3 regions of the Thioalkalivibrio sp. ALD1 genome follow, and region 3 is predicted to be linked to each of the others. Evidence: predicted binding sites of a transcription regulator. Region 3 holds the regulator's gene; each other region holds the start of a gene.

Region 1 (6,621 bases), on a different contig from region 3:
GCCGCGCAGCATCCCGGCGGCCTCGGCATCCAGCTGGCGCTCCATCAGGTGGTCCATCAGGTGCACCACGGTGACCTCCATGCCCTGGCGCATCAGGCCGTTGGCGGCCTCCAGGCCGAGCAGGCCGCCGCCGATCACCACCGCATGCTGGTGTGCGCGGCTGGCCGCGAGCATCGCGTCCACGTCGTGGATATCGCGGAAGGCGACCACGCCCTCGAGCCCGTGCCCCGGCACCGGGATCATCACCGGATCGGAGCCGGTCGCCAGCAGCAGGCGGTCATAGGGCGCCTCGGTGCCGTCCTCGGCGATCACCCGCCGGTTCACGCGATCGATCTGCTCGATGCGCCTGCCCTTGTGCAGGGTGATGCCGCGTTCGGCATACCAGGCATCGTCGTTCAGCATGATCTCGTCGACGGTCTTCTCCGAGGCCAGCACCGGCGAGAGCATGATGCGGTTGTAGTTGCCCCAGGGCTCGGCACCGAACACGGTGATGTCGTACATGTCGGGCTTGAGCTTCAGCAACTCCTCGACCGTGCGCATTCCGGCCATGCCGTTGCCGATCAGGACCAGCCGCGGCTTCTCGTTCGCGGTATCCATCACGCGGCCTCCGACTCGGGGTTCTTGTGGCGCTCGTGGAGAAAGCGCAACACCTCGGCCCGGTAGTGGTTGTATTCGGCGTTGTCGGCCATCGCCAGGCGCTCGCGCGGCTTCGGCAGGTCGATCTCCAGGATCTCGCCGATGGTCGCGGCCGGGCCGTTGGTCATCATCACGATGCGGTCGGACAGCAACACCGCCTCGTCCACGTCGTGGGTGACCATCAGTACGGTGTTGCCCAGATCCGACTGGATGCGCATCACCTCGTCCTGCAGGTGCGCCCGGGTCAGCGCGTCCAGCGCACCGAAGGGCTCGTCCATCAGCAGCACCTTGGGCTCCATCGCCAGGGCTCGGGCGATGCCCACGCGCTGCTTCATGCCACCGGAGATCTCGTCCGGGCGCTTGTCCAGGGCATGGCCCATACCGACCATGTCGAGGGTGGCATTCACCCACTCGCGACGCTCGGCGGCCGACTTCTTGCCCTTGAAGGTCTTGTCCACCGCCAGCGCCACGTTGTCGCGCACGGTCAGCCAGGGCAGCAGGGAGTGGTTCTGGAACACGACGCTGCGATCCGGGCCCGGCTTGCTGACCTCCTTGCCGTCCAGGATCACCGCGCCGGTACTGGTCTCCAGCAGCCCGGCGACGATGTTGAGCACCGTCGACTTGCCGCAGCCGGAGTGGCCGATGATGGAGAGGAACTCGCCGCGCTCCACGTGCAGGTCGACGTCACGCAGCACTTCGGTCGCCGTCGGGCCTTCGCCAAAGGTCTTGTGGACGTGTTCGATGGAGAGATAGCTGGTCATGATGATTCTCCTGTGAGGGGGCCGGCTCAGCCGGCCTGCGTGCCGCGGGTGACCCAGTTGCCGACGATCGCGACCAGACGGTCGAGGAAGAACCCGACCAGGCCGACGTAGACCAGGGCCAGCACGATGTCGCTGAGCATGGAGGCGTTCCAGGCATCCCAGATGAAGAAGCCGATGCCGACCCCGCCGATCAGCATCTCGGCGGCGACGATCGCCAGCCAGGCGAGACCGATGCCGATGCGCAGACCGGAGAAGACATACGGCGCGGCGGCCGGGAGCATGATCTTGGTGAAGTACTCGTAGCCGTTCAGGCGAAGCACGCGGGCCACGTTCACGTAGTCCTGCGAGATGTTCCGGATGCCGACCGAGGTGTTGATGATGATCGGCCAGATCGCAGTGATGAAGATCACGAAGATCGCCGACGGGTTGCTGGCCTGGAAGGCAGCCAGGGAGATCGGCAGCCAGGCCAGCGGCGGCACGGTGCGCAGCACCTGGAACAGCGGGTCCAGCCCGCGCATCGCCCAGGTGGACTGGCCGACCAACACGCCTAGACCGATCCCGGCGACCACCGCCAGGGCATAGCCGTAGGCCACCCGCTCGAGACTCGCGAGCAGCTGCCAGGCCATGCCCACGTCGTTGCCACCGTGGTCATAGAACGGATTGACGATCAGTTCCCAGGTGTCGGTGACCACCTGACTCGGGGCGGGCAACACGGCTCCCTGGGAAGACGAGAGCATCTCCCATATGAGCAAAAAAAACGCAGTCACGATCACCGGCGGCAGGACTACCGTGGCGGCGTTGCGCAGGCGCCGCGACCAGACGCCGGGATCGGCGGGCACCGCGCCGGACCGGGCCGGAGGCGCTGTCTGTCGGGCCACTGGGGCCGTGGAGGTTTCCCTCACCGCCGGGCGTTCGCGCCCGGCACCGAAGGTCATGGTGCGGTCTATAATGGCACTCATCATCCAATCCTCTTGAATCGTCGGTACAGGTGTCGTCGGGCCGTCGCGTCAGGACGCGATGGCCTTGATCTCCAGGCTGTCGAGGTAGGCCTGCGGGTCTTCCGGGTCGAAGACCTTGCCGTCGAAGAATTCCTCCTTGCCACGCGAAGTCGACTCGGGGATGGCGGCCGAGTCGATGCCGAGCGTGTCGGCCGCCTCGCGCCAGATATCCTCGCGGTTGACCTCGTCTACCAGGGCCTGCATGTCGAGATCCGGCGGCAGGTAGCCCCAGCGGATGTCCTCGGTAAGGAACCACAGGTCGTGGCTCTTGAAGGGATAGGAGGCCTGATCGTTCCAGTAGCGCATGCGGTCGGGGTGGTCCTCGACCACGCGGCCGGTGCCGTAGTCGAAGTGCCCCTGCATACGGTCGATGATGTCGCCGTACGGGGCATGGATGTAGCGCCGGCGCGAGCAGATCTCGGCGACCTCCTCGATATTCGCCGGGTCCTCGCAGTACATCTGCGCCTCCATCACCGCCATGGTCAGGGCACGGGCCGCATTCGGGTTCGCCTCTACCCAGTCCGCGCGCATGCCCAGCGCCTTCTCGGGATGGTTGTGCCAGAGTTCGCCGGTGGTGTTCGCGGTATAGCCGATGCCCTGGTTGATCAGCTGCATGTTCCAGGGCTCGCAGACACAGAAGGTGTCCATGGAGCCGACACGCATGTTGGCGACCATCTGCGCCGGCGGCACGACGATGGTGGAGATGTCGCGGTTTGGGTCGATGCCGCCGGCCGCCATCCAGTAGCGAATCCACAGGTCATGGGTGCCGCCGGGGAAGGTCATCGCCGCGCGCACCTCGTCGCCCCCGGCGCGCTTTTCCGCCAGCGCGGTCTTGAACTCGCCGGTATCCAGGCCGACCTTCAGATCGGCGTACTCATCGCCCACCGAGATGCACTGCCCGGCCAGGTTCAGCCGCGCGAGGATGCTCATCGGCGTACCGCGGCGATGGATCAGGTAGGGCATCGGCGTCAGGATGTGGGATCCGTCGATGCCGCCGCGGCTCGAACCCAGTTCCAGGTTGTCGCGCACCGTGCCCCAGGAAGACTGCTTCAGCACCTGCACGTCTGGCATCCCGTGGTCGGCAAAGAAGCCCTTCTCCAGCGCGATGAACAGCGGTGCGGCATCGGTCAGGGCAATAAAGCCCAGCTTCGCCTCGGTGGTCTCCGGCTTGCCGTTGCCCGCCTTCGCATAGCCCCAGGGCGCGGCCCCGGACACGCCCAGCGCGGTCGCGCCGATCCCGGCGGCCATGCCGCCCAGGAAACGCCGGCGCGACAGGCCGGAGGTCTTTTTCGTGTCATTCGTGTGATCGGTCATTTCGGGTTCACTCCCCTTGTCAGATTTCCGCCCAGAAACGAAAAAAGGCGTCGCATCAGCCCGGCCGCGGTTGCAGCCGGTTGATGGACGCCTTTGTCCAGTCCCATGGGAGGCCCGGTCATCGGGTCTCCCAGTTGTCAGGTGACGAACCGCCATTGGCTCGTCTTGCTCAATGTCCTGCAGGAGGTGTGCCAGTTAGCCGTTACTAATCGACCCCGCGAGGAAGAATCGCACCGTGGCGCGGGAAAATCGGATGGTCTCGGCTACTCAATCGAACCCCGGGAGACCCACGCCGACCGCAATCCCGCAGACAGCGGCACCACCCTGGGGCGCGCTGGCGGTGCAGGTGAACTGCATTGGTGCACCGCGCGAGGAAACTACTACAAGCCCTTGCCCAGCAGATCCGACATCGCGACCGTCGCCTCGGCGACCTCGGCCAGGCGCCGGTTCTGGTTCATCGCCGTCTGGCGCAGGAGCTTGTAGGCCTGGTCCTCGCTGAGGCCACGGTGCTGGATCAGAAGCGCCTTGGCACGCTCGATGGTCTTGCGTTCGGCCAGGGCCTGGCGTGCCGCATGCAGTTCGTCCTCCACCGACTGCAACCGGGCGGCCTGGCGCTGCACCAGGTCCATCACCGAGTGCCCGACAATCGGGACGTTGAGCACCGTCTCGCCATCCTCCTCGTGATCCAGACCCTCCGGCGCCCCGAAGAACACCGCATACGGAACGCTGTCACGCAGCTCGGATTCCGCCAGTTGGGCGATGCGGTCACGCACCGCGCCCAGGTCCGCGCGATCCGCCGTAATGCGTGCCGAGCAACGCTCGTTCAGGTGCATCTCCAGGAGGTCCTCGATCTCCTTCATCGCGTCGATGCGCGCGGTGGTGCAGGCAAACCAGGTCTCGGCACGGGCCGGGTCCGGCAGGGACTCGTCCCGGGTGCAGGCCAGACGGCGCAGCCGCTCGACCTCCGCCGAGAAGCCCGCGCCCTGCAGTTCCTGCCAGGCCGCGCAGGCCGGCTCCGGGGCAAACGCGGAGAAGATCCGAAACGAGCGTTCCTGCGTATCGATCCGATGCAGCAGGGACTGACGCAGTTCGCCATCAAACGCGCCCCGGCCAAAGCCGGCGGCCCCGATCGCGCGTTCCTGGCCCGCCAGCTCCTTGCCCTGCATGAAGTTCAACAGGGCGACCAGAGCTCGCGAGACCTCCGGGTCCGTGGCGGAATCGGCGGCCTCGAACACCACCGCCAGTAGCGACCGGATCAGCTCGCTGAAGCCGCGCATCGCCTCCATCGGCGAGAGCGTGCGTTCGCTGACCTCCGCCCGCAGGCTGGGCAGGCCCGACAGGCCATGCAGCGCCAGCGCCATGCGCCCCAGCAGACGACTGCGCGCGTGGGCACAGGCCCCGGGCTCCAGCCAGCCATCGAGGTGTTCGCGAAACGCTTGGGCGGTAGTGTCGGATTCGGCTCGGTACTGCGCCAGCTCGTCCGCATAGCGCTGCCCACCGGAGCCGATCCAGAGGCTGGAGGCCCCGCGTTCGCGCTGGAGCTGATGCACCAGCGCACGGATGCGCCCGACCAGCTGTACTGCGTCCAGCAGGCGCTCCAGGCTCACCACCTCGCACTTGCGCGAGGCGACCAGGAAATCGCCAATGGCCTCTTCGAAGGAAAAACTCGGGGATGCGTTCTGGGTCATGCTCGTCGTCCGCGGATCATTCCCGGAACAAACAAGCATGCGATGTGCCAGTTCGAGGGACTGGCACAGGAAGTGCGGGTAAATACGGGCGGGGGATCACACCCCGCCCGCGGACCGGCCCGCTCGATCAGAAGCTCATGGAGCGATCGAACTCGGCAACGGCCTGGACGTACTGACCCATGCCGGCCATCTCGGCATTCGGCAGGAAGTTGTGCTCGCCGACGTCGCGGCCGTTGGCGCAGGCCTCGCAGGCCCAGAACGGGACGCCTTCCTCGACCAGCGAGTCCACGATGTCCTTCATCGCCGGCATGTTGTGGCCGACGATCTTGTCGTAGACATTGCGGTTGGCGATGTTCACGGCCTCGCCCTGCAGCCAGACGGTCACGTCATGGCCCTGCTGCTTGGCCACATTGGCGGCGATCATGCCGAGGGTGGCACGGGTGGGGTCGTCGGTACCGGCGGTGACAGAAACGATAAAACGCATGGGACTCTCCTTGGTCACGTCAAAGTGGCAGGCACCGTAGCGACCCAAGCCGGGGCCGTCGAGTTCCCACAAGCCTCAAGGAGACGCCGAGTCAGGAAGCGCCTTTCGACGCAATACTCATGCGATAGAGCTTGAAGGCCATCAGCAACCAGGGGATGGCGTGCATGATCAGGTCGAGGATATCGATCGCGCGAGTCAGTTCGCCCTGGAAGAGCCAGCGGATCTTCTCGACGATGTGCGGCTCGGGGACATAGGGCGACAGCCCCAGGGTGGCCACAAACAGAATGAACAACCACAACGGGGCACGGTCGACCCAGGCAACAAACGCTTTCATGGCGCGCATCCTACCCGAAGCCTGGCCCAGCTTGCGACTGCCCCGGGACCGGGCGCGTCCTGGAGAGCCGTTCTCAAGGCGTCGTTATGCCACGCAGGAGAACCGGCGGACAATGCGCCAGGTCCTCCGGGCGGTCGATGTCGGCCCGCGCTTCCAGCTCCGCCCAGACAAGACCCTGAGCCCGGGCCCGCTCACGGGTCTGTTCCAACACCCAGTCGCTGCCCCACTCGATGGCCTCGAACAGCTCCGGTACGGGCCGCGCGGCGGCCAACAGCACGTAACCGCCATCCAGCGCCGGGATCACTACCACATCCTGGCCTCCGGCCAGTGCACTACGTGCGGCGACCAGATCCCCAACACCCAGCGTCGGGGCGTCGGACCCCATCACCAGTGCCGGAAACGGCCC
Region 2 (6,621 bases), on a different contig from region 3:
CGGCTCCCCCGCGAGCCGGTCCAGCTCCACCACCGACCCCTGATTCAGTTGCAGCAGATTGCGGATCGGAATCCGGCTGCGACCGATCTCCATCGAGATGGTGACCGGTACATCCAGCACCATCTGCAGGTTGATGTCCTCGGCCGACATCCCCGCCGATGCCGCCAGCTCCTCCGGTTTCAGGGGTTCTGCATCGGGGTCGGGCTTGTGCCTGCGCTCCCTCTTCTCGGCGCCCATCAATGCATCGGCCGACTCACCTGCACCGCTGCTGCCTTGAGCCTCGTTCAGCAGCTCGTCCGGATCAGCCGCCGGCTCGCCATCGGTATCCTTCTGCTCGGCCAGCGCCGCGGCCCACTCATCCGCCAGGGCGTCCTGATCGTCTTCGGCTTCACTCGACTCGGCTTGCTCGGTCGTCTCGGTCGTCACATCGCCCTCCTCCTCGGAGGCCTGATTCTCGTCGTCTTTCTTGTGGTCGTCGGTGTCTGCCATGGGTGCAGCCCTCTATCGCTTGATGATGCGGTCCGTCACCTGGATCGCATTCAGGCCATCGGATACGCCAAACTTCCCTCGAAACAATGGGATGTCTTCGACTTTTAATGTCACAACCTCAGGGAGGTCGATCGGAATGATGTCGCCCGGCTGAATGTCGAGCAGTTCCTGCACGGTTACCTCGGTCTCGGTCAGGATCGAGCTCACCTCGACTTCCGCGTCCTGAATTTCTTCTTCCAGCGCCTTCATCCAGCGCTGATCCACATCCGAACGGTCCGATTGCAGCCCGGTATCCAGCTGCTCACGGATGGGCTCGATCATCGAATACGGCAGGGTGAAGTGCAGATTGCCTCCACCACCATCGAGCTCGATGTGAAACTCGCTGATCACCACAATCTCGGTCGGGGACACGATGTTGGCGAACTGCGGGTTGACCTCCGAGTTCAGAAACTCGAAACGCAGATCCATGACCGGCTGCCAGGCCTTCACCATGTCCTCGAATGCGCCTTCGAGGATTCCGTGGACCACCCGCATCTCCATCGGCGTGAAGTCACGGCCCTCGATGCGGGTGTAATAACGACCATCCCCGCCAAAGAAATTGTCGACCAGGATGAACACCAGCTTCGGGTCAAACACGAACAGACCAGTCCCGTGCAACGGATGCGCGCGCACCAGGTTCAGGCTGGTGGGGACAAACAGGGAGTGCATGTACTCCGAGAACTTCGAGATGCGTGTCCCGACCACCGAGATCTCGGCGGAGCGGCGCAGCAGATTGAACAGTCGAACCCGTAGATGGCGCGCAAAGCGCTCGTTGATCATCTCCAGCGTGGGCATGCGCCCACGGACGATCCGATCCTGCGTGGCGAAGTTGAATTCCCGCGCCTGCCCGTCATTCGGAAACGGATCTTCGGTCTCGATATCACCGTCATCGACGCCATGCAGGAGGGCGTCGATCTCGTCCTGGCTGAGAATGTCGGTCTGCGCCATGGTTGTGCCTACTGCATGACCAGTTCGTTGAAACGCACCGCTTCGACATCATGCGGGGCGTCACGCTGCTGGAGAATGGACGCAATCACCTCGCGCAACTCGTCGGCGAGAGACTCCTTGCCCCTGCGGGTATTGAGTTCGTCGTAATGCTTTTCCGCGAGCAGACCCAGTACATCATTGCGAATCGCCGGCGCATGCCGTTCGACCGCACTGACCACCTCGGGGTCGGTCGTCACGACGCTCAGCTCTACCCGCAGGTAACGGATGCGCCCGGGCGCTTCGATGTTCACGGTCATGGGCGCGAGACCGTGGTAATGGCGCTGCGCGGGGCGGTCTTCGGCCGTTTCGTCCGCCTCCCCGCTGTCGGCCAGGAAGAACCACGCGGCAGCGCCCCCCGCTCCCACGAACACCAGCACCAGCAGTACCACCAGCAGGAGGCGTCCTTTCTTGCCCTTTCCTCCGGTGTCCTCGGTGTCCCCGGTGTCTTCTTCACTCAGTTCGACTTCCTTATCCGCCATTTTCCGCCCTCGACATTCGTACCTGCGACCATACTGAACACACTGGACCGCTCTGGCTATTGACTGAACCAGTAGCAAAGCCAGTGCCAATGTCCATTTTAGTCGTTATTTCCGCAAGTTACGGAACCCGATCAAGGCATCGGGGTATGCGAGACGGGGGGCAAGGTCGAGAATCGTCAAGATTCAGCCGCCCACCACGGAGTGGAAGACGGGATCTTGGCGGGGCAATACGGGGAGATTGCGGGCAAAGGCCAGGGCCTCGCAGCCCCGGCCGTCGAACCATCAAGCGAACAGATCGAGCCGGCGACTCAGGATCGAGAGCGTGCTGTCCGCACCCTGCTCGTCGTCTGGCTCAAGCCCATCGGCTTCGTCTTCAGGCAGTATCGTTCCGTCCGCCAGCGTCTGCTGTCCCTCACGCTCTTCGTCCGCCTGATCCGAAACCGTGGCGTCCTCAAGCGTCAGGCCACTTTGCGCAAGACTCTCGCGCAACCGAGGCATCGCGGCCTCCAGCACTTCGCGTGTCACCGGGTTGGCGCTGATAAATTGAACCGTCGCGCGATCGCCATCCACGTTCACGCGAACATCCAGCGTCCCCAGTTGCGGCGGATGCAGCTTGATTTCGGTGCGGCCACCCTGCGCGCGCGCCAGCATGCGAATCTGATCGGTCAGTTCGCGTTCACCCCCGGGCTGCAGCAGGCGTGTGAGGTCGAGGCGAACCGGGTTGCGTGTGCCTTCGCTGCCTTCCGCGGCCTGGGCATGCGCTGGCAGAATACCGGCCAGAGGCTCGGCCGCACGTGCCTGAGCTCGATGCGGGTCTGACCCCTGGGCCATCCATTGCGCGAGCAGATCCAGCACATTTTCGCGTGAAAGCCGGCTGTTCGAGCCGAGCAGGTCAGTGCCCGCGCCCGTCCCATTCTGGCTGGACTCGAGGAACAGGCGCATAACCGCAGCGGGCAGCGGCTTGATGTCGCGGGCGCTGCCGCCAGCCTCACGTCCATCTGTCCCCTTTCCGCCCATGCCGGCCCGATCATCAGCGGCCTTCATCAGGGCCGCCAGCGGCAATTCCTTGCCGCCCGGATTATCCGCGGCGGCAAGTTTCTCCTCGTCCACCATGGCCTGAAGCCGCGCCAGCATCGCTTCCAGATCCAGCCCCTCGAGCTCATCCTCGCCCACGCCAAGATCGGCAAGAAGCGCCTCAAGCTGGGGCCGGAGGATATCGAGGAAACCTTTGCCGTCGGCGGTCTTGAGGTCCTTAAGGCCTTCCAGACCCTCAAGCGCATGAAGATCCTTGAGGTCGCCAGCTCCTCCCAAAAGCTGAAGCAGAGGCATCATCCCCTGGCTGGAACTATTTGTTGCGATCATTCCTGGGTCCTCTGATTCATCGCCCGAGTCACATGCCCCGTTGGGCATTCCCGATCATTCCCATTCAAGAACCTTGCCAGTCGCCATTGGTGTCCTGAGTACGGGCATGCACCTGGCGCGTTGCCCACATGTCCTGCTCATGCTGGCGTCGGCGGTCGGCTTCCCGTTCCTGTTCGGCGATTCGCCGTTCCAGGAGCTTCTCAAGGGACATCACGGCACGATGTCGTTCGAGCCACTCCTGCCGCGCCTGCTCGGCCTGAGCTCCAGCCGCCTGAGCACGCAAGTCCTGTTGCTCCAGCGCGTGCCGCAGCTTGTCCCGCATCCCGGAAAGCCATTTGAGTTGATTCGTATCGTCGGGCAACGGTGCGCGGAGGTATTCCAGCTGATAGCCCTCCAGTTGGGTCCGCTGGGTCTCCACCGCGTCCAGTTGCTGCAACCGGGCGCCCAGCTGGCGGGTCGCCTCGCTCTCCTCAATGCGTCGCAGTCGCAAAAGGCGTTGCAGCCGACGCGAATCCACCTCACACGGCTCCGGTCAGCGCCAGCAGCTCATCACGCGCCTGATCAAACCCAATCGCCTCGTCTCGACCCTGCCCAAGGTACGCCTCCAGCCGCTCGTGCATCGCCACCGCTTCGTCCAGGTGCGGATCCGCCCCCTTGCGGTACGCACCCACGGCGATCAGGTCGCGGTTTCGCATATAGGTCGAGGCCAGATCACGGAAACGCCGGGCCGCCTGCTCGTGTTCGGACGTGATCAGCGCGCTCATCACTCGCGAAACCGACGCCGACACGTCGATCGCAGGATAGCGCCCGGTTTCCGCGATCTCGCGCGAGAGGACCACGTGCCCGTCAAGGATCGCGCGCGCCGCATCCACGATCGGGTCATTCTGGTCATCCCCCTCGGCCAGCACCGTATAGAACGCCGTGATCGAACCACCGCCCACATCTCCGTTCCCCGCTCGCTCCACGAGCTGCGGGAGGCGCGCAAACACCGAAGCGGCATAGCCTTTCGACGCCGGCGGTTCGCCAATCGCCATCGCGATCTCGCGCGCGCCCTGGGCAAAGCGCGTGAGCGAATCCATCAGCAGAAGCACATTCAGTCCACGGTCCCGAAACGATTCCGCCACAGTGGTGGCTACCCAGGCCCCATGCTGGCGAAGCAACGGCGACTGATCGGCCGGGACGGCCACTACGACAGTCCGCTGGCGGGACTCCTCGTCCAGGATCTCGTGGATGAATTCATTCACTTCGCGCCCACGCTCGCCGATCAACCCGACTACGATCACGTCCGCGTTGGTATTGCGCGTCATCATTCCGAGCAGAACGCTCTTCCCGACCCCGGAACCGGCAAACAGGCCAAGCCGCTGCCCCCGGCCAACACAAAGCAGCCCGTTGATCGACCGGATCCCGACATCCAGCGGTTCCCGCACCGGCGCGCGCTGCAGCGGGTTGATCGGGCGCCCCGAAAGCGGGCTGTGGTCACGCGCGCGCAAAGGGCCCTTGCCATCCAGCGGCTGGCCATTGGCATCGATCACCCGCCCGAGCAGCGCATCCCCGACCGGGATCTCGCGTTGGGTATCGAGGGGCTCAATGCGCGCACCGGGTGTCAGGCCCGAGGCCAGTTCCTCCGGCATCAGAAAGGTGCGATCGTTCTGGAATCCGACCACCTCCGCCGGGACCGACGCGCCGTTCTCGCCGTGGATCAGCGCCCGCCCACCCATCGGCAGACGCAGCCCCTCGGCCTCGAAGGTCAGGCCGGTCAGGCGCGATAGCCGCCCCTCGGACTGCACGGGATGAACCCGTTCCAGCCGGCCACGTGACTGTTGCAGGCGTTCCAGAAGGCCCGAGGCCAGCCGCTCCTGTCCCCGCTGATGCAGTGTGTCCAGCCGCGAGCTCACGTCCCGTCTCCCGGTGCCGAACCATCTTCCGGTTGTTGCGAGGCGGACGCAGAGGCCTCCAGCTCGCCCCAGATCGCCTCGACCGCCTGCTGCAGACGATGTTCCAGCGAGGCATCGACCAGCGCCGCGCCCGCCTCTACACGGCAGCCACCGCGCGCCAGCTTGGTATCGGATACCCAATGCACCCCGGCATCCAGCCCCTGGGCATAGTCCTCGAGCAGGGCGCGATCCGCAGGGTGAACATGCACCCGCACTTCCTGATGCCGGCCGGGTAGCTGCGCCAGCGCCCGGTGCAGGACCTGCTCGATCAGCTCGGGGCGAGTCTTTAGTTCTGCCGCCAGCACCTTGCGGGCGATCGCGACGGTCAATTCGAGGAGTTCGGGTTCCAGCTGATCGGCCGCCTCGGCCAGGGGATCGATCAGTCCACGCCCAAGGGACTCCAGCTTGGCCACCGTCTCGCGAAGCTGTTTGTCGGCCTTGGCTCGTGCGGCCTTCTCGGCTTCCTGCTTTCCGAGCGCATGGCCTTCGGCGTAGCCAGCCTCGAATCCATTCTGACGCGCCTGGTCCTCGATGGCCTCGATCTCGGCCGCCGTTGGCAGGCGCCGCGCCGGACGCACTCCGCCCTCACCGATCTCCGGTGGCTCCCATACCGACGCATCCGGGTCATGCACCCGCGTTTGGGCGCCGGAACCCGAGGTCACAACATCGCCTCGCTACCCTGCCCGCCGAGCACAATCTCGCCGTTCTCGGCCAGGCGGCGGGCGACCGCCAGGATTTCCTTCTGCGCCGCCTCGACCTCGCTCACGCGGACCGGGCCCTTGGCTTCCAGATCCTCGCGCAGCATTTCGGCCGCACGCTTGGACATGTTGCGGAAGATCTTGTCCTTGAGGTCCTCGTCGGCTCCCTTCATCGCCAGCACCAGGGAGTCCGTCGAGATCTCGCGCAGCAACGTCTGAATACCGCGATCGTCAATATCGACCAGGTTCTCGAACACGAACATCTCTTCTTCGATGCGGCCACCAAGATCCGAGTCCGACTCCTTGATGGACTCCATGATCTCTGCCTCGCGTGCGCTCTCCATCAAGTTCATGATGTTGGCGGCTGTGCGAACGCCCCCCAGCATCGAGGTCTTGCTCGCGGCATTGCCCGACAACTGGCGGTCGAGGATTTCATCCAGCTCCTGCAATGCCTGCGGCTGGATGCCATCCAGGGTTGCAATGCGCATGACGATGTCGGTCTGCACACGCGAGGGCAGGTATTGCAGCGTGTCCGACGCCTGATCGGAATCCAGGTGCGACAGCACGATCGCGACAATCTGCGGATGCTCGTTGCGCAGCATGTCGGCGATCGCCCGCGGATCCAGCCACTTG
Region 3 (6,621 bases):
CGCCAGCATCATCACCCCCATGATGCTCTTGCCGTTCACTTCCTGGGAATTCCGGGATACGGTCACATCGGACGCGTACTGGCTGGCCAGGCTCACAAACTTGGCCGCCGCACGCGCATGCATCCCCAGGCGATTAACGATGGGGACTGCGCGCTGCGGCATCCGAACACTCCTGGTCACAAAGAAGGATGCCATCGTGCCCGCCCGACAGGGCCTTGTTGACCAGCTCCGTCAGCGGCAGATGGCGGTAGTTCAGCACACGGATCAGCATCGGCAGGTTGATCCCGGCAATGACGCGGGCATTCGCCCCCCGCGCCACGCGGCTGGCCACATTGGAGGGGGTAGAACCGAACATGTCGGTCAGGATCAGCACGCCGGAACCGGAATCCAGCTCGCCCAGACGCGCCCTCGCGCGGGCCAGCACCTCGTCGGGGTCGTCATTCTGCGACATCGCCATGGACTCGCAATCCTCTGGCAGGTCGCCCAGCATGCTGCGGGCCGTCTGCAGCAGGGTGTCGCCGAGGTTTTGATGCGTGATCAGGATCAGACCAACGCCCATGGACTCACTCCGATTCGAGGGGCAGGGATAGCTCGCGGTGACGGGTGCTAACAGTAACATGTTCGCGCCCCCGCCACGCAGCCGCCAGCCGCTCCACGAGATAGACCGAACGGTGGCGCCCGCCGGTGCACCCGATCGATACGGTCACATAGCTGCGGTGATCCTGCCGGATACGCGGCACCCACTGTTCCAGAAAGCCCTGTATCCCGTCATACATCTCCTCGACCTCGCCATGACGCGCAAGAAACTCGCAAACGGCGGCGTCGCGCCCGGTCAGTGGGGCCAGGTCGCGTTCGTAGTGCGGGTTGGGCAGGCAGCGGACGTCGAACACGAAGTCGGAGTCCAGCGGCGCCCCGTGCTTGAACCCGAATGACTGAAAGAGCAGGGACAGACGCTCTTCGCCCAGCAACCCAACGCGGTCGCGCAGGGTGCGTGCGAGATCATGCATCGACAACCGGGAGGTGTCCACGGTCAGATCGGCCTCGGCCGCGACATGCCCGAGCCAGTCGCGTTCACGCTCGATAGCGTCGACCAGCGGGACGCCGTCGCGCGCCAGCGGATGCCGGCGCCGCGTCAAGTGGTAACGCCGCAGCAGGACCTCGCTGGAGGCCTGCAGGAACATCACCTCGACCTGCAGCCCCTTGCCTCGAAGCTCGCGCAGCAGGTCGGCAAAACCCTCCAGCGCAGTCAGCCCGCTACGGACATCCACCCCGACCGCCAGATGACGGTCTTCGTCGGCATCGTAGTCGCCGCTGCGGACCTGATCGATGAGCCCGGGAAGCAGCGGCAACGGCAGGTTGTCGACGCAAAAATATCCGGCGTCCTCCAGCGTGTGCAGGGCGACCGTCTTGCCGGAGCCCGAAAGGCCACTAACCAGCAGAAGTCGCACTCAGCCCTCCGGATCCGGGTTGGGAACGGTGGTCGCCGGGATCGCACGGTGGTAAGGCGGCTCCTCGGGCTCGCCGCTCATCTGCCGGCGCTGACGTGCGCGCAGGTCGTCACCGGCGACATAGCCCTGCATGTGCAGCATGTGGCTGCGCACCGCCGCCTCGATCATGACCGCGATGTTGCGCCCCGGAGCGACCGGCAGGCTGATCAGCGGGATGCGCAGCCCGAGGATATCGATCTCCCCACGGCGCCCGTTCAGGCGATCGTCCGGCACCGGCGAAGGCTCGCTGTGGTCGCGCAGGTCAATGATCAGCCGCAGATACTTGCCACCCTTGATTGCCGAATCCCCGTACATGGCGCGGACGTTCAGCACCCCCAGCCCGCGGACCTCGAGCAGGTCCTGCAGCAGGGCCGGGCAATGTCCGCGCACGATATCCGGGGCGATGCGGGCGAACTCCGGCGCATCGTCGGCAATCAACCGGTGCCCGCGCGAGATGAGCTCCAGCGCCACCTCGCTCTTGCCCACGCTGGAGGCCCCGCTGATCAGCACGCCGATTCCGAGGATCTCCATGAACACGCCATGGCGCACCTCGAAATGGGCCAGCCGCTGCTGCAGGAAGTAGCGCAGCAGCGAGATGATCTCGTGGCTGCTGGTGGAGGAGCACAGGATCAGTGGCAGCTGCTCCTCGGGGACGTCCGGCATCTCCGAGAACGGGCAGGTGTCCTCGGCAAAGATCACCGCGGTCGTGCCGGTGCGGGCCATCTCCAGGATCAGCTGCTCGCGCTGCTCATCGCTCAGCCGCGCGATATAGCGCGCCTCGAAATCGCCGATCACCTGAATGCGATTTGGCCGGATCAGGTTGAGGTGCCCGGCCAGGGGCAGGTCGTCTCCGTCCCCGCCTACCAGATTGCGGTCGGGTGCGACCTGCTCGCCATGGACGTAGCGCAGGTCCAGGCGGTTGCCCATCGCCTGGATCAGGGCCTCGACGGTGATGTCGCGTGCGATGCCACCCTCCCCCAGTGCCTCGTTCATCCACGCATCTCCGGAAGAGTCAGCGTTGAGTGTCGGAACATGGTGAACACTGCTGGGGCCCCATGATCAGGCGTCGCCGAAGGCCCTGGTCAGTGCACGCTCCAGGGCGTCCGCGTCACCGGCACGACGCAGCGAGGCGATATTGTCGGGCTGAGAAAGGCCACGAGCCAGCTGCGCCAGGAGATCCAGGTGTTCACTGGTAGCCGCCTCGGGGACCAGCAGCGCGATCAGGATATCCACCGGCTCGTGATCCATGGCGTCGAAGTCGACGCCCTGGTCCAGCCGCAGGACCGCGACCCGGGGGGCGTCGATCTCGGCCAGGCGCCCGTGCGGGATGGCCACACCATGACCGAGACCGGTGGAGCCAAGCTTCTCGCGGGCAGAGAGGGCCTCGAAGATGGCCCCGCTGGCCGGACCGGCGGACTCCTCGCCGCCGACGGCCAGCAATTCGGCCAGGGTCTCGAGCGACCGCTTCTGGCTGGAACACTCGGGTTCCAGTCGAATACGGTCGCGGGTGATCAGCTCGGCAATGGTCATTGCGTTACAGGGCCTGTTCGCGGTTGCGCTGGGCACCCTCGGCGCGGTGATGGTCCTTGACCTTTTCCTTGTGCTTGATGAGCTGGCGATCCACCTTGTCGATCAGGCCATCGATCGCCGCATACATGTCCTCGTGACTGGCTTCTGCGTGGATGTGATTACCGCTGACCTGGAGATTGGCCTCTGCCTTGTTGTTCAGGTTCTGATTTTTCTCGTGGGTCAGCACCACATGCACGTCGATCACCTTGTCGAAGTGGCGCTCCAGCTTCGCGAACTTTTCGTTTACGTAGTCGCGCAGGGCGTCGGTGATATCGACGTGATGGCCGGTCAGGTTGATCTGCATGGTCAGGCTCCTTTTTGCTTGGTTCCGCTTGGCATGCTCGCCATCTGCCGGCGTTCACTGGAAGACGGTATGTGCATGGCCTCGCGGTACTTGGCCACGGTACGTCGGGCCACATTGATGCCCCGATCCGACAGGATCTGGGCCAGTTTGGCATCGCTCAGTGGCTTGTTCGCGGTCTCGCCACCAATCAGTTCTCGAATCATGGCACGGATCGCGGTCGCCGAGCATTCGCCACCGTCGGCCGTCCCGACATGACTGGAAAAGAAATACTTGAACTCGAATACCCCACGCGGGGTGTGCATGTATTTCTGTGTGGTCACTCGCGAGATGGTCGACTCGTGCATCTCCAGGGCCTCGGCGATGTCACGCAGGATCAGTGGCTGCATGGCGACTTCGCCATGCTCGAGAAACCCCTGCTGGCGCAGGACGATGGCCTGGGCGACCCGCAACAGGGTATCGTTGCGGCTGTGCAGGCTCTTCAGGAACCAGCGCGCCTCCTGCAGCTGATCGCGCATGAACGCGCTGTCACGCGCATCGGAGACCTGCCGCACCATGCCTGCATAGAGATCATTGATGCGAATGCGCGGAGCAATCTCCGGGTTCAGGTCCACACGCCAGCCATCGCGGTCATGGCGGACATAGACATCCGGCACGACGTATTCCGAAGTGGACTCGCTGATCTGGGCACCCGGACGCGGGTTCAGAGTACGGATCAGGTCCAGCGCCCGCGCCAGTTCGTCTGGATCGCGCACGCCTGACTGCCGCTGCAGGGCCCGGTAGTCCCGCTTGGCCAGGCTCTCCATGCCGTTTTCCAGGATGGCTCGAGCCGCGTCGCGCGCCGGGGCATCCGGCGCCAGATGGCGCAGCTGGATCTCCAGACACTCGCGCAGGTCCCGCGCACCGACGCCCAGCGGGTCGCACTGCTGAATCCAGTGCAGCACCGCCTCGACCTCGTCGACCCCCACGGGCTCGTCCTCGCCCTGGCTGATCATCTCCGCCAGCGCCTCGAGATCACCGTCCAGGTAGCCATCCGGGCTGATCGCGTCGATCAGCGCCGCGCCGATCCGCTGGTCGCGCGGGGTCAGGTGGCTCAGATGCAGCTGCCAGAGCAGATGGTCCTGCAGGCCCTCGTCGTCGCCGTCGGAGGTATTCTCCAGCGGATCGCGATCATCCAGGCCGCGCGGGCTCGGAGCGGGCTCGTAGATGTCGTCCCAGCGGCTGTCGGTGCTCAGCTCCTCGGGGATCACGTCATCGCCGGCCGTATCGGCCTGCATGCGATCCCCGTCGACCCGCTCGCCCCCTTCCTCCGGGCGCTCGCCCAGAGCCTCCTCGCCCTCGTCCTCCACCTGCTCGAGCATGGGATTGCTTTCCAGCGCCTGCTGGATCTCCGCCTGCAACTCCAGCGTGGAAAGCTGCAACAGGCGAATGGCCTGTTGCAGCTGCGGGGTCATCGTCAGCGTCTGCCCCAGCTGCAGATTGAGCCCGGGTTTCAGCATCGCGGTTTCAGGTCCATCGTGACCATTAAGACCCTCTCAAGAAGACATTGATCCATCTGCACCGAGAGCTCACAGCCGAAAGTTTTCACCGAGGTACACCCGGCGTACCTGCGGGTCGTCCAGCAGTTCCTGCGGAGTCCCCGCGCTCAGGATGCGGCCCTCGCTAAGAATATAGGCCCTGTCGCAGATTCCGAGTGTCTCGCGCACATTGTGGTCGGAAATCAGTACCCCGATCCCGCGCTGGGCCAGGTGTCCAATCACGGCCTGGATATCACCCACGGAAATCGGATCCACGCCGGCGAACGGCTCGTCCAGGCAGATAAAGCGTGGATCACCAGCCAGCGCTCGCGCAATCTCCGCGCGACGGCGCTCGCCTCCGGACAAGGCAATCCCCGGACTGTGCCGCACCGTCTCCAACTGAAATTCCTCGATCAGGGCATCGCCGATCCGACGACGTTCGTGGCGATCGAGCTCCGGCCGGAGCTCCAGCACGGCCTGGAGATTGTCCCAAACACTCAGTCGCCGGAATATCGAGGCCTCCTGCGGCAGGTAGCCCAGCCCGGCGCGGGCCCGCGCATGAATTGGGGCATGGGTTATATCCCGGTCGCCCAGCGTGATACGGCCGCGATTGGGCCGTATCAGGCCGACCAGGCTGTAGAAACAGGTGGTCTTGCCCGCCCCGTTCGGGCCCAGCAGCCCCACCACCTCGCCGGGCGCCAGGTCGACATCGACGCGATCCAGTACCGTACGCTTGCCATAGCGCTTGGTCAGCTCGCGTCCGGCCAGATAGCCGGCCACCGGAGGGGCTTCGCCATCCGTCCCTGCTGGTATGCTGGGGTCCACCTCGGTCATTCGCCGTCTTCGCGGGGCTGGATCCTGATGCGTACACGCTCGTCATCGGTCTCGCCACGCTCGGCTTCGATGATGTCGGTTTCCAGGTCGTAGACAATACGCTTGCCACGCGCCTCCTCGGCCGCCGTGACCACGTGTGCCTGGTCCGTCAGGATCACCCGGTCTTCGTTCAGCAGGTAGTCGATGCGCAGTGCGGTGGCGATGCGCATCTCCCCCGTCTCCGGATCCGGCGACTCCAGCCGCGCGGGCTCGCCGTGGGCCTCCATCTCGTAGGGACGCCGATCGCGGCTGCGCACATAGACCTTGTCCGCCTCCAGCGTCATATCCCCGCGGACCACAATCACATCACCGGTATAGGTACTCACGCCCCGGCGGTCGTCCATCTCCGCATGATCCGCGGTAATCTCCACCGGCAGCGCCTGCTGCTGGGCCACAAGCGGCGAGGCCAGCAGCAGCAAGACGCCCCCCACCAGCACAGACCACCCGGCCCGGGCGAGCGACGACCCACCACGTTCAGTCATTAGCGGCTTCCTCCTCGCCCGACTCGCTGTATAACGTGTACACATCATGGAACAGTTCTATGGTATCCCCTCGCGAGTCCACGCGCAGACCCACACCCCGCTGAAAGAGGCCAGGCTGATCCAGCGTCGACAGGGCCTCGGAGGTGGCGATCATGGTGTCGGTGGCCACCGTCACGTCGGAGGACTCGATCACCGTGCGTACGCGCTCGCCACGCTCGGGCTGCACACCTCGCGTGGGGCCGATCAGGTCGAGGGTCTCATCCATCGGACGGTGCAGCGCCTCGGGCGCGGTCCAGTGCCACTCGATACCGCCGGCATCGAAGATATCCAGGTCGGGGTCGTCGATCAGCTGGGGGCCGTCGCGGCCAAATTCGCGCAGCCGCGTTCCGCGC

Evidence for each region. The regulator sigma-54, encoded in region 3, starts transcription at its own class of promoters, with help from an activator protein. The targets are predictions, from matches to a motif close to TGGCANGNTNCNTGCTT.
Region 1: a site for sigma-54 is predicted at 3,887-3,903, ahead of F623_RS0110320 (CmpA/NrtA family ABC transporter substrate-binding protein). Genes of this name have one in related genera too.
Region 2: a site for sigma-54 is predicted at 2,067-2,083, ahead of fliL (flagellar basal body-associated protein FliL). Genes of this name have one in related genera too.

What each region holds. Positions count from the first base shown of each region.
Region 1 is NZ_KB906245.1:113,623-120,243, forward strand. It holds gene nirB (nitrite reductase large subunit NirB) at 1-597, opposite strand, end outside; gene F623_RS0110310 (ABC transporter ATP-binding protein) at 597-1,397, opposite strand; gene ntrB (nitrate ABC transporter permease) at 1,424-2,356, opposite strand; gene F623_RS0110320 (CmpA/NrtA family ABC transporter substrate-binding protein) at 2,405-3,709, opposite strand; gene F623_RS0110325 (nitrate regulatory protein) at 4,090-5,397, opposite strand; gene F623_RS0110330 (DsrE family protein) at 5,525-5,881, opposite strand; gene F623_RS0110335 (hypothetical protein) at 5,973-6,215, opposite strand; gene F623_RS0110345 (TIGR04282 family arsenosugar biosynthesis glycosyltransferase) at 6,289-6,621, opposite strand, start outside.
Region 2 is NZ_KB906242.1:323,128-329,748, reverse strand. It holds gene fliN (flagellar motor switch protein FliN) at 1-489, opposite strand, end outside; gene fliM (flagellar motor switch protein FliM) at 502-1,476, opposite strand; gene fliL (flagellar basal body-associated protein FliL) at 1,485-1,994, opposite strand; gene F623_RS0106165 (flagellar hook-length control protein FliK) at 2,277-3,356, opposite strand; gene fliJ (flagellar export protein FliJ) at 3,421-3,873, opposite strand; gene F623_RS0106155 (FliI/YscN family ATPase) at 3,875-5,251, opposite strand; gene F623_RS0106150 (FliH/SctL family protein) at 5,248-5,952, opposite strand; gene fliG (flagellar motor switch protein FliG) at 5,949-6,621, opposite strand, start outside.
Region 3 is NZ_KB906241.1:695,313-701,933, reverse strand. It holds gene F623_RS0103310 (HPr family phosphocarrier protein) at 1-162, opposite strand, end outside; gene F623_RS0103305 (PTS sugar transporter subunit IIA) at 134-559, opposite strand; gene rapZ (RNase adapter RapZ) at 564-1,448, opposite strand; gene hprK (HPr(Ser) kinase/phosphatase) at 1,449-2,480, opposite strand; gene F623_RS0103290 (PTS sugar transporter subunit IIA) at 2,547-3,017, opposite strand; gene hpf (ribosome hibernation-promoting factor, HPF/YfiA family) at 3,022-3,360, opposite strand; gene F623_RS0103280 (RNA polymerase factor sigma-54) at 3,363-4,856, opposite strand; gene lptB (LPS export ABC transporter ATP-binding protein) at 4,926-5,708, opposite strand; gene lptA (lipopolysaccharide transport periplasmic protein LptA) at 5,705-6,229, opposite strand; gene lptC (LPS export ABC transporter periplasmic protein LptC) at 6,222-6,621, opposite strand, start outside.